One region of the Acidovorax sp. WCS2018Noco2-16 genome, then DNA from elsewhere that is predicted to be linked to it. Evidence: predicted binding sites of a transcription regulator. Region 1 holds the regulator's gene; the other holds the start of a gene.
The links. The regulator sigma-54, encoded in region 1, starts transcription at its own class of promoters, with help from an activator protein. The targets are predictions, from matches to a motif close to TGGCANGNAANCTGCTTT.
Positions count from the first base shown of each region.

Region 2: a site for sigma-54 is predicted at 2,163-2,180, ahead of RQI28_RS09785 (TorF family putative porin). Genes of this name have one in related genera too.

Region 1 covers NZ_JAVTJJ010000002.1:817,607-823,269, reverse strand. The annotation lists gene RQI28_RS09175 (thiol:disulfide interchange protein DsbA/DsbL) at 1-10, shown strand, start outside; gene lptA (lipopolysaccharide transport periplasmic protein LptA) at 333-989, shown strand; gene lptB (LPS export ABC transporter ATP-binding protein) at 1,070-1,792, shown strand; gene RQI28_RS09160 (RNA polymerase factor sigma-54) at 1,792-3,378, shown strand; gene RQI28_RS09155 (TspO/MBR family protein) at 3,397-3,930, opposite strand; gene RQI28_RS09150 (methyl-accepting chemotaxis protein) at 4,120-5,663, opposite strand, start outside.
Region 2 covers NZ_JAVTJJ010000003.1:53,951-59,613, forward strand. The annotation lists gene RQI28_RS09775 (SDR family oxidoreductase) at 1-215, shown strand, start outside; gene RQI28_RS09780 (YifB family Mg chelatase-like AAA ATPase) at 450-2,003, opposite strand; gene RQI28_RS09785 (TorF family putative porin) at 2,219-2,947, shown strand; gene glnK (P-II family nitrogen regulator) at 3,002-3,340, shown strand; gene RQI28_RS09795 (ammonium transporter) at 3,387-4,808, shown strand; gene RQI28_RS09800 (response regulator) at 5,051-5,663, opposite strand, start outside.

The sequences.
Region 1 (5,663 bases):
CAAGGGCTGATCGGCTCTGCCTCGGGTTTGGGCGGATACCCGCCCCAGGCCCATCGCTTCCAGCGCGCCCGAGGGCGCGCTTTTTCATGGGCGCATCATCGGTGCATGTTGAGCTATTGTTTTAATAGCTGTCAGCGCTTGACACATAAGCGCTAGGGGGCTATTTGACTGTTATTCTCGGCGTTGCGTCCCCCGCGCTGTTCTCCCCTGCGCCTTACCGCCTCGTCTGGGCGCGTGCATGATGCGGGTTGGCCTTCGCGCCTTTCTTGCCGTCTGCCAGCGCCGCTAAGGCCCGCTGGTGGCCGGTACAATGTCTGCAAGATTCGTGCCCTATGAGAAACAGACTCCTCCCGCTGCTCCTGCTCTCTGCGCTGGCTTGTGCCTCGTGGGGCGCCCGTGCCGAAAAGGCCGACCGTAACAAGCCCATGAACATCGAGGCCGACGCACTGCGCCACGATGAACTTCAGCAGACCAGCGTCTTCACCGGCCGTGTCGTGCTGACCAAGGGCACCATGGTGCTGCGCGGCGCGCGGCTCGACGTGCGCCAAGACCCCGACGGCTTTCAGCACGGCGTGGTGACGGCCGAGCCCGGCAAGCGCGCCTTCTTCCGCCAAAAGCGCGACACCCTGCCCGGTGCGCCCGACGAATTCGTCGAAGGCGAAGGCGAGATCATCGAATACGACGGCCGTGCCGAGACCGTGAAGCTCACCCGCCGCGCAGAGCTGCGCCGCTACCGCGAAGCCACGCCGACCGACGAGATGTCCGGCGCCGTGATCTTCTACAACAGCGTGAGCGACGTGCTCACCGTGGACGGCCAGCGCACGGCACCCAATGGCACGCCGTCCGGCACACCCGGCGGCCGCGTGCGCGCGGTGCTGGCTCCCAAGGAGCCCGCCGCTGGCGCCGCCCGGCCCGCCGCACCCGCTGCCACGCCGGCGCCCACCCTGCGGCCCAGCACCGACCTGAGCAACGGCGGCGCGAGCAAGTGAGCGAGTCCCTCTCCCCCACCGCCTCCGCCGCTGCTACTCCCGATGCGGCCCTCGTGCCCGGCGGCAGCCGCCTGGAGGCCATGCACCTGCAAAAGTCCTACGGCAGCCGCAAGGTCGTCAAGGACGTGTCGCTCACCGTGCAAAAGGGCGAAGTCGTCGGACTGCTGGGCCCCAACGGCGCCGGCAAGACCACGTCGTTCTACATGATCGTCGGGCTGGTGCGCAGCGACGGCGGCGACATCCGCATCGACGGCCAGTCGGTCGCCAACATGCCCATTCACCGCCGCTCGCGGCTGGGCCTGTCGTATCTGCCGCAGGAGGCGTCCATCTTCCGCAAGCTGAACGTGGAAGAGAACGTGCGCGCCGTGCTGGAGCTGCAAACCGGCGAAGACGGCAAGCCGCTGCCGCGCGCCGAAGTCGAAGAGCGCCTGACCGCGCTGCTGCAGGAACTGCGCGTGGAGCACCTGCGCGCATCGCCCGCGCTGGCGCTCTCCGGTGGCGAGCGCCGCCGGGTGGAAATCGCCCGCGCCCTGGCCACGCAGCCGCGCTTCATCCTGCTCGATGAACCCTTCGCCGGCATCGACCCCATCGCCGTCATCGAGATCCAGCGGATCATCGGCTTCCTCAAAGAGCGCGGCATCGGCGTGCTCATCACCGACCACAACGTGCGCGAGACGCTGGGCATCTGCGACCACGCCTTCATCATCAGCGACGGCAACGTGCTGGCGCAGGGCACGCCTTCCGACATCGTGGACAACGCCGAGGTGCGCCGCGTGTACCTGGGCGAGCACTTTCGGATGTGATGAAGCCCGGCCTTTCACTGCGCGTCTCGCAACACCTCGCGCTCACGCCCCAACTGCAGCAATCGATCCGGCTGCTGCAGCTGTCCACGCTGGAGCTGTCGCAGGAAGTCGAGCAGATGCTCGACGAGAACCCGTTTCTCGACCGCACGCTCGAAGACGCGCCGCGCGAGGAATTCGGCCTTCAGCAGGCCGACACCCCCGTGGCGGACGATGACCGCCAGTCCGACGATGCTCTCTATAACGTAGCACCCAGCGCAGCATCCACCAGCGCTGAAGGCCCAAACGACGCTGAAACGCCGGCCAGCACCGAGGCCACCGCCGCCGAAGCGCCCGACTGGGAAGGCGACGGCACCGTGGACTTTTCGCCTGACGACAGCGAGTGGGGCGGCGACGCGCCCGCCCGCAATCGGTCGGGCGACAGCGATGGCGATGCCGACGCGACCGAGCTGGCGCGCAGCAACCTGTCGCTCACCGACTTTCTGCACCGGCAGGCGCTTTCGCTGCGGCTGTCGGAGGTGGACACCGCCGCGCTGCGCTTTCTCATCGAATCGCTGAATGACGACGGCTACCTGGAAGACTCGCTCGAATCGCTGGCCGTGAGCCTGGCCGGCCCGGAAGACACCGAGCAGATCGAAGAACTGGTGCACCGTTTCACCGTGGCCATGCGCCTGTTGCAAAGCCTGGAGCCCACGGGCGTGGGCGCGCGGGGCCTGGCCGAATGCCTGACGCTGCAGCTGCGTGCGCTGGCCGCCGACAAAGAGGGCGATGCCGAGGTACTGCAGACCGCGCTGCGCATCTGCAAGCAGCCGCTGGAGATGCTGGCCAAGCGCGACGTGCGGCGGCTGACCCAGAGCTGCGGTGGCGGCAACGAGGAGCGCACCCGCCTGGCGATGGCGCTCATCGCGCGGCTCGAGCCCCGCCCCGGCCGGCGCTTTGCCGACGTGGAGCGCAACATCATCGTGCCCGACGTCATCGTCAAGAAGACCGGGCGCGGCTCGCAGCAGAACTTCAACGTGCAGCTCAACCCCGACGTGATGCCGCGCCTGCGCGTGCACGACGTCTATGCCGGCGCGCTGCGTGGCAACCGGGGCGGCGAAGGCCACCAGGCGCTGCAGCAGCGGCTGCAGGAAGCACGCTGGTTCATCAAGAACATCCAGCAGCGCTTCGACACCATCCTGCGCGTGTCGCGCGCCATCGTGGACCGGCAGCGCAACTTCTTCGTGCACGGAGAGCTCGCCATGCGCCCGCTGGTGCTGCGCGACATCGCCGACGAGTTGGGCCTGCACGAATCCACCATCAGCCGCGTGACGACGGCGAAATACATGTCCACGCCGCAAGGCACCTACGAGCTGAAGTATTTCTTCGGCTCTGGGCTGGGCACCGAGACGGGCGGCAACGCGTCCAGCACGGCGGTGCGCGCGCTCATCAAGCAGTTCGTGTCGGCCGAGAACCTGGCCAAGCCCCTGTCGGACAGCCAGATCGCCGCCATGCTGAAAGAGCAGGGCATCGAATGCGCGCGCCGTACGGTGGCCAAGTACCGCGAGGCGCTCAAGATCGCGCCGGCCAATCTGCGCAAGGCGCTTTGACGCGGCCGCTGCGGGTCGTCAGCCCAGCAGCTGCGGGTTCATGCGCCAGAGCGTGAAGTTCAGCGCCCCGGCGAACGTGATCCACGCCAGGTAAGGCACCAGCAGCGCGCCCGCCAGCGGCCGCAGCCGCCAGAACGCCACCAGCGTGGCGGCCACGGTGATCCACAGGGCGGCGATGTCCGCCAGCGCCCAGGCACCCAGGTGCCACTGAAAGAACAGCCAGCTCCACAGCGCGTTCAGCACCAGCTGCACGCAAAACAGCACCAGCGCCCGCTGCCGCAGCGCGCCGGCCGGCTGGCGCCAGACCAGCCATGCGGCCACGCCCATCATCGCGAAGAGCGCCGTCCACACCGGGCCGAACACCGAAGGCGGCGGCGCCCAGCCGGGCTGCGCCAACTGGCCGTAGAACTGCGGCGCCTGTACCGACGCGACGCTGCCGATAGCGGCGGTGAGAAACGCCAGTGCCAGCCAGCCGGCCAGGGCCAGCCAGGTGCGCGCAGGGGAGCGGTGCAGCGGCCCGCCAGGTGCCGCAGAGGTGTAGTGCGATGTCATCGCCCGATCATCGCCGACGCATGGCCACCCCCCGGAGGCCAGGCGCGGCCGCATTTGTCAGACGGCGCGCCGTGTCGGTCGTACACGGCTTGCCTGAATGAGGCGATGCTATTATTTTAATAGCTATTAACGCTTACGGAATAAGCGCTAGAGGCCAAAAAGACCTCAAACTTCAACAGGGCGCCAAGCTCAAAGGCCGGGCAATGCACGCTGCCCGCCAGGTGAGCCCAAGGCATGCGTCGTAGCACCCAGGCCCGCTGCGTGCCCCGCTGCTTCCAGCTTGAAGCCCGCCACCACGTCGGCCAGCTGCGCCGCCTGCTGCTGCAGCGATTGCGCGGCGGCGGTGGCTTCTTCGACCAGTGCCGCGTTCTGCTGCGTGGCCTGGTCCATCTGGCTCACCGCGCTGCCGATCTCGGCGATGCCGGTGCTCTGCTCCTGGCTGGCGTTGCTGATCTCGGCCACGATGGCCGTCACGCGGCGCACGCTGTCCACCACCTTGTCCATGGTGGCGCCGGCGTCCTGCACCAGCTTGCTGCCGGCGTCGACCTGCGCTACTGAATCGTCGATTAGCGTCTTGATCTCCTTGGCGGCGGTGGCACTGCGCTGGGCCAGCGTGCGCACTTCGGATGCGACCACGGCGAAGCCCCGGCCCTGTTCGCCCGCACGGGCGGCTTCGACGGCGGCGTTCAGCGCCAGGATGTTGGTCTGAAAGGCAATGCCGTCGATCACGCCGATGATGTCCACGATCTTGCGGGCCGATGCATCGATGCCGCCCATGGTCTTGACCACCTGGCCCACGACGGTGCCGCCGTGCGTCGCGATGTCCGATGCGCCCGTCGCCAGCTGGTTGGCCTGGCGCGCGTTCTCGGCGTTCTGCTGCACGGTGGCGGTGAGCTGCTCCATGGCGGCGGCGGTTTCTTCCAGCGAGCTGGCCTGCTGCTCGGTGCGGGCCGACAGGTCCTGGTTGCCGCTGGCGATTTCGGAGGTGGACAGGCGCACCGATTCGGACGACGCCCGGATGCGCACCAGCACGGCGGCGATCTTGTCGACGAAGCTGTTGAAGGCGTGGGCGATGTGCGTCAGCTCGTCGTTGCCATGCGTTTGCAGCCGGCGCGTCAGGTCGCCGTCGCCGGAGGCGATGTCCTGCAGCGCGTCGCGCACCAGGGCCAGGCGGCGCAAGGCGCGCGCGATGACGGCACTGAGCACCAGGATGGCCAGCGCCAGCGAGATGACCACCGTGGTCGCCGACACCTTCAGCAGCGTGTCGATGGACGCCAGCGCCTGGCCGCGGTGCACGGCAATCACCAACTGCCAGTCGGTGCCGGGCACGGGTTGCCCATACAGCAAGTAGTCGGTGCCGTTGATGTCGGTGCGCATGCCGGCGGCGGCCTTTTCCAGCTCACGCAGGGTGGCGGGCTGCAGATTGGGCGACAGGGCGGACACGGGCTTGAGCGTCAGCGACGTGTCGGGATGGGTGACGATCGCACCGGCCTGGTTGGCCAGGAAGGCGAAGCTGTCCGGCGTGGGCTTGATGGCACCCACGTTGCGCACCACAGTGGTCAGCAGCACGTCGGTGCCCACCACCGCGGTGGGGTTGCCTGCGGGCCCGACCGGTTCTGCAAACGTCACGCCCACCTCGGGCGGGGATGTGAACAGGTAGGGCGCGGTCACGATGGGCTTGCCCTCTTGAACGGCTTGCCTGTACCAAGGGCGCGACGTGACGTCGTAGCTCG
Region 2 (5,663 bases), on a different contig from region 1:
TGAACGTGGTGGCACCGGGCGCCATCGAGACCGACTTCGGCGGCGGGGCCGTGCGCGACAACGCGCAGCTGAACAGCTTCATTGCATCGCAAACCGCGCTGGGCCGCGTGGGCCTGCCGGACGACATCGGCGGCGTGATCGCGTCGCTGCTGCAACCGGGCACGGGCTGGGTGAACGCGCAGCGCATCGAGGCGTCGGGCGGCATGTTCCTCTGACCTGTGTGTCGCCAGGGTCTGGCGGCTGCCAGATCAAGAGGCAAATTGGCCTCTAGCTCTTATTGCATAAGCGCTAACAGCTATTTATTTTATAGCAACCACACGAAGCAATGACCGCTGGAAAGGCGCTGCCTGGAATCGCTGCCGCTGCCGCCACGCCTACATCGCCACATTCCAGCGGAGCCCCTGCGCGGTACGACATCGCTCAGAACGGTGTCACGGCGCTTCCACTATCTAGACGGTGCTGCGCAGCACCCGCCGGTATTGCACGGCCTCGGCCACGTGCGCGGCGGCGATATCGGCCGCCCCCGCCATGTCGGCGATGGTGCGGGCGACCTTGAGCGCGCGGTGCGTACTGCGCGCCGACCAGCCCAGGCGTGCGGCGGCAGCCTGCAAAAAGCGCCCGGCGGCGTCATCGAGCGCCAAGTGCACGTCGATCTCGCGGCCCTGCAGCGCCTGGTTGGGCTTGCCCTGGCGCGCCACGGCGCGCGCGCGGGCGGCCTCCACCCGGGCGCGCACGGCAGCGCTGGCTTCGCCCGCCGGGGCGTTCAGCAATTCGTCGGCCGGCATGGCGGGCACTTCCACATGCAGGTCGATGCGGTCGAGCAGCGGGCCGCTGAGCTTGCCCTGGTAGCGCGCCACCTGGTCGGGCGTGCACCGGCAGGCGCGCTGCGCCGCGCCGAGAAAGCCGCAGGGGCAAGGGTTCATGGCAGCGATGAGCTGAAAGCGCGCCGGGAATTCCGCGCGCCGCGCCGCCCGGGCAATGGTGATACGGCCGGTCTCCAGCGGCTCGCGCAGCGCCTCCAGCGCAGAGCGGGCGAATTCGGGAAATTCATCGAGGAAAAGGACGCCTTCATGGGCCAGCGAGATCTCGCCCGGCCGAGGGGGCGAGCCGCCGCCCACCAGTGCAATCGCGCTGCAGGTGTGGTGCGGATGTGCCGTGGTGCGCTGCATCCAGCTATCGGCCTCGAAGCGGCCGGCCAGGCTGGCCACCGCCGCGCTCTCCAGCGCCTCCTGCACCGTCATGGCGGGCAGCAGTGCGGCGAACCGGTGTGCCAGCATCGACTTGCCGGAGCCCGGCGGGCCGACCAGCAACAAGCCGTGGCCGCCGGCGGCGGCGATCTCCAGCGCCCGTTTGGCGGCGGCCTGACCCTTCACGTCGGCCAGGTCGGCGGAGGGCGCCTGCACGGGTCGTGGGGTTGGTTGCATGCGCGCCCAGCCGTCATCGTCGGCAGGGGCGTCAGCTGCTACGGCGTTCTTGTCGAGATGCAGAAACCGGCGCACCACGTCCAGCAGGTGGCGGGCGCAGTACACCTCGGTGTCAGGCACCAGGGCGGCTTCTTGCGCGCTGCCCGGCGGCAGCACCATGCGCGGGCGCTCGCCCAGCGGCAGCGTGCGCAGTGCCAGGCTGGTGGCCAGCGCGCCGCGCACGGCACGCAACTCGCCCGACAGCGACAGCTCGCCTGCGAACTCGTAGCCGGCCAGCCGGGTGGCGTCGATCTGTCCGCTGGCGGCCAGAATCCCCAAGGCGATCGGCAGATCGAAGCGGCCGGAATCCTTGGGCAGATCGGCCGGGGCCAGGTTCACGGTGATCTTCTTGTTCGCCGGAAACTCCAGCCCCGCATTCTGCAAAGCCGAGCGCACGCGCTCGCGCGCCTCCTTGACCTCGACCTCCGCCAAGCCCACCAGCGTGAAGCTGGGTAGCCCATTGGCCAGGTGCACCTCCACCGTTACGGACGGCGCCTGCAGACCCAGCAGCGCGCGGCTTTGCACCAAAGCAAGACTCATGTCGGCACCTCTCCCCAGACAGGTGCACCGCTTTGGCGCACCCAGTTGTTATGTCATTTATTGCACCGCGATGGTGCTTTGCGTTACTGCATGCGTGCGATGTAACGCCCTGATTTCCAGCGGAACTGTACGCGAGCGTGCGACGCACTGCGCCTATGGTGGCACGGTCCATGCTTTGAGGCCCTGGTCCTGACACCAACTTCCCGGGGGAATCCATGATCCGCAAAGCTATTCCAGTGCTCGCCATCGCTGCCGCCACCTTGCTGCCGGCCTTCGCCCATGCCCAGCTGACGGGCAACGTCGCCTTGACGACGAACTACAAGTTCCGCGGTCAGGACCAGGATACGAGCAAGTCCAAAGCCGTGAAACCCGCCATTCAGGGCGGCCTGGACTACACCTTCGGCGAGAGCGGCTTCTACTTGGGCAACTGGAATTCCAGCGTGGACTGGCTGAGCGGCAACTCCATCGAGATGGACGTGTACGGCGGCTACAAGTTCAAGGCCGGCGCGTTCGACCTGGACGTGGGCGCACTCACCTACATCTACCCCGGCAACACGACGGGCAACACCACCGAGCTGTATGGCGCAGCCACTTTTGGCCCGGTGACGGCCAAGTATTCGCACACCGTGTCGAAGGACTACTTCGGCTGGGCCGGCGCCAAGACCTCCAGCAACCGCGGCCGCAACACCGGCTACTTCAACGTGGCCTTTGCGCAGGAAGTGGCGCCCAGCACCACGCTGAAGGCTTCCGTCGGCTTCACCCGCTTTGCCAGTGACATCAAGGACCTGGGCGTGCCCAACTATATGGACTACAGCGTGGGCGGTGCCTACGACTTCGGTTCGGGTCTGTCGCTGGGCGCCGCAGTGGTCGGCGCCAACAAGAAGAACTTCTTCGGCGACGTCAACAAGTCGCGCCTGATCGTCACGCTCACCAAGACCCTGTAACCCCTTACCCATCACAGCGGGCGCCCAAAGCGCCCCATTCTGAGGAACCGCAAAATGAAAATGGTGACAGCCATCATCAAACCGTTCAAGCTTGACGAGGTGCGTGAAGCCCTGTCGGACATCGGCGTGCAAGGGATCACCGTGACCGAGGTGAAAGGCTTCGGCCGCCAGAAGGGCCACACCGAGCTGTACCGCGGCGCCGAATACGTGGTCGACTTCCTGCCCAAGGTGAAGATCGAAGCGGCCGTGTCCGACGAACTGGTCGAGCGTGTCATCGAAGCCATCGAAGGTGCTGCGCGTACCGGCAAGATCGGCGACGGCAAGATCTTCGTGGGCCATCTGGAACAGGTCGTGCGCATTCGCACCGGCGAGACCGGCAAGGAAGCCCTGTAAGGCGCGCCCCCGGCACCACACCCCGATACACACCCTGAGTATTGCCATGAAAAAACTGCTTGCTTCCTGCCTCCTGGGCTTGAGCCTGATGACCGCCGGCACCGCCGTGCTGGCTCAGGCGCCCGCCGCTTCCGAACCTGCCGCCGTGACGGCGCCCGCCGCATCGGCACCTGCTGCCGCAGCCACCGCCGCTCCGGCAGCGGCTGCACCCGACGCCGCTGCACCTGCCGCAGCACCCGCTCCAAAGATCGACTCCGGCGACACCGCCTGGATGCTCACCTCCACGCTGCTGGTCATCCTGATGACGCTGCCCGGCCTGGCGCTGTTCTACGGCGGCCTGGGCCGCTCCAAGAACATGCTGTCGGTCCTGATGCAGGTGTTCGTGGTCTTCTCGCTGATCTCGCTGCTGTGGGCCATCTACGGCTACAGCCTGGCGTTCTCGGGCGAGGGCAAGTTCTTCGGCGGCTTCGACAAGGTCTTCCTCAAGGGCGTGAACCAGGAAACCTTCGGCGCCCTGGCGACCATTCCTGAGTACGTGTTCTTCGCGTTCCAGGGCACCTTCGCCGCCATCACCGTGGCGCTGATCGTGGGCTCGTTCGCAGAACGCATGAAGTTCGCTGCCGTGCTGATCTTCTCGACGCTGTGGTTCACCTTCAGCTACGTGCCCATGGCCCACATCGTGTGGGGCGGCGGCCTGCTGGCAGCCGACGGCGCGCTGGACTTTGCTGGTGGCACCGTGGTGCACATCAACGCCGGTATCGCCGGCCTGGTGGGCGCCTACGTGGTGGGCAAGCGCATCGGCTTCGGCAAAGAAGCGTTCACGCCCCATTCGCTGACGCTGACCATGGTGGGCGCTTCGCTGCTGTGGGTGGGCTGGTTCGGCTTCAACGCCGGCTCGGCCGGTGCGGCCAACGCCAATGCGGGCCTGGCTTTCGTGAACACGGTGCTGGCCACCGCTGCCGCCACCCTGTCGTGGATCGCAGGTGAGGCGCTCTCCAAGGGCAAGGCTTCGATGCTGGGTGCCGCTTCCGGCGCCGTGGCCGGCCTGGTGGCCGTCACGCCTGCTGCCGGCTTCGTCGGCCCGATGGGCGCCATCGTGATGGGCCTGATCGCCGGTGTGGTCTGCCTGTGGGGCGTGGGTGGCTTGAAGCGCATGCTGGGTGCCGACGACGCGTTCGACGTGTTCGGCGTGCACGGCGTGGGCGGCATCGTGGGTGCCATCCTGACCGGTGTGTTCGCATCGCAGGGCCTGGGCGGCACGGGTGGCCTGACCCCCGACACGTTCAACATGGGTGCCCAGGTGTGGGTGCAGGTCAAGAGCGTGCTGTTCACCATCGTCTGGTCTGGCGTGGTGGCCTTCATCGCCTACAAGATTGCCGACCTGCTGGTGGGCCTGCGCGTCAGCGAAGAAGCCGAGCGCGAAGGCCTGGACATCACCTCGCACGGCGAAACGGCTTACCATCGTTGAGGGCTTGCCCGCCCCGGTGTCTGGTGGCACCGGGCGGGGGCGGAACCCGAACCCTGTTTTCTGCCAGTTATTCCTCTGGACATTCGGCCCGCCGCAAGGTGGGCCTTTTTTTTGGCCCACACCGATCAATGGCGGCCGCGCGCAGAGCGCCACCGGGGCTGCGGTCAGGAAAAGCCTGCGGGCAACCACGCGCAGCGCGCCGCGCCCGCCGCTTCGCAGCGGCCCCCACCCGCCACCGCGTGCTAAGGCGCCGGCCGGCGGTCTGCGGTGGACGCTGACTTCATCAACGTCTGAATGCGCTGGCCGAACACGCGCAGTTCGAAGGGCTTGGTCAGCACTTGCATGCCGGTGGGCAGATGGCCATGGCTGAGCACCGCGTTTTCCGCGTACCCCGTCACGAACATCACCTGCAGTGCGGGATAGATGTTGCGGGCCGCATCGGCCACCTGCCTGCCGTTCATGCCGCCCGGCAAGCCCACGTCGGTGACCAACAACGCCACCGATGGGTCGTTCTGCAGCGCCTGGATGGCACGCGGACCGTCTTCGGCCTCGATGACCCGATAGCCCATTTCGCGCAGCATCTCGACCATCAACGAGCGGACGGACGCCTCGTCATCGACCACCAGGATGGTCTCGCCCAGGCCGGTGCCGTCAAGCGCAGGCGGGGACGGCTCGACTTCCTGTGGCGCGACGTCGGTGCCGAGATAACGGGGCAAATACATGCACACCCTGGTGCCCGCGCCCACCTCGGAGTAGATGCGAGCCTGCCCTCCCGACTGTCGGGCGAAGCCATAGACCATCGACAGGCCGAGCCCGGTACCGACGCCGATGGGCTTGGTCGTGAAGAAAGGGTCG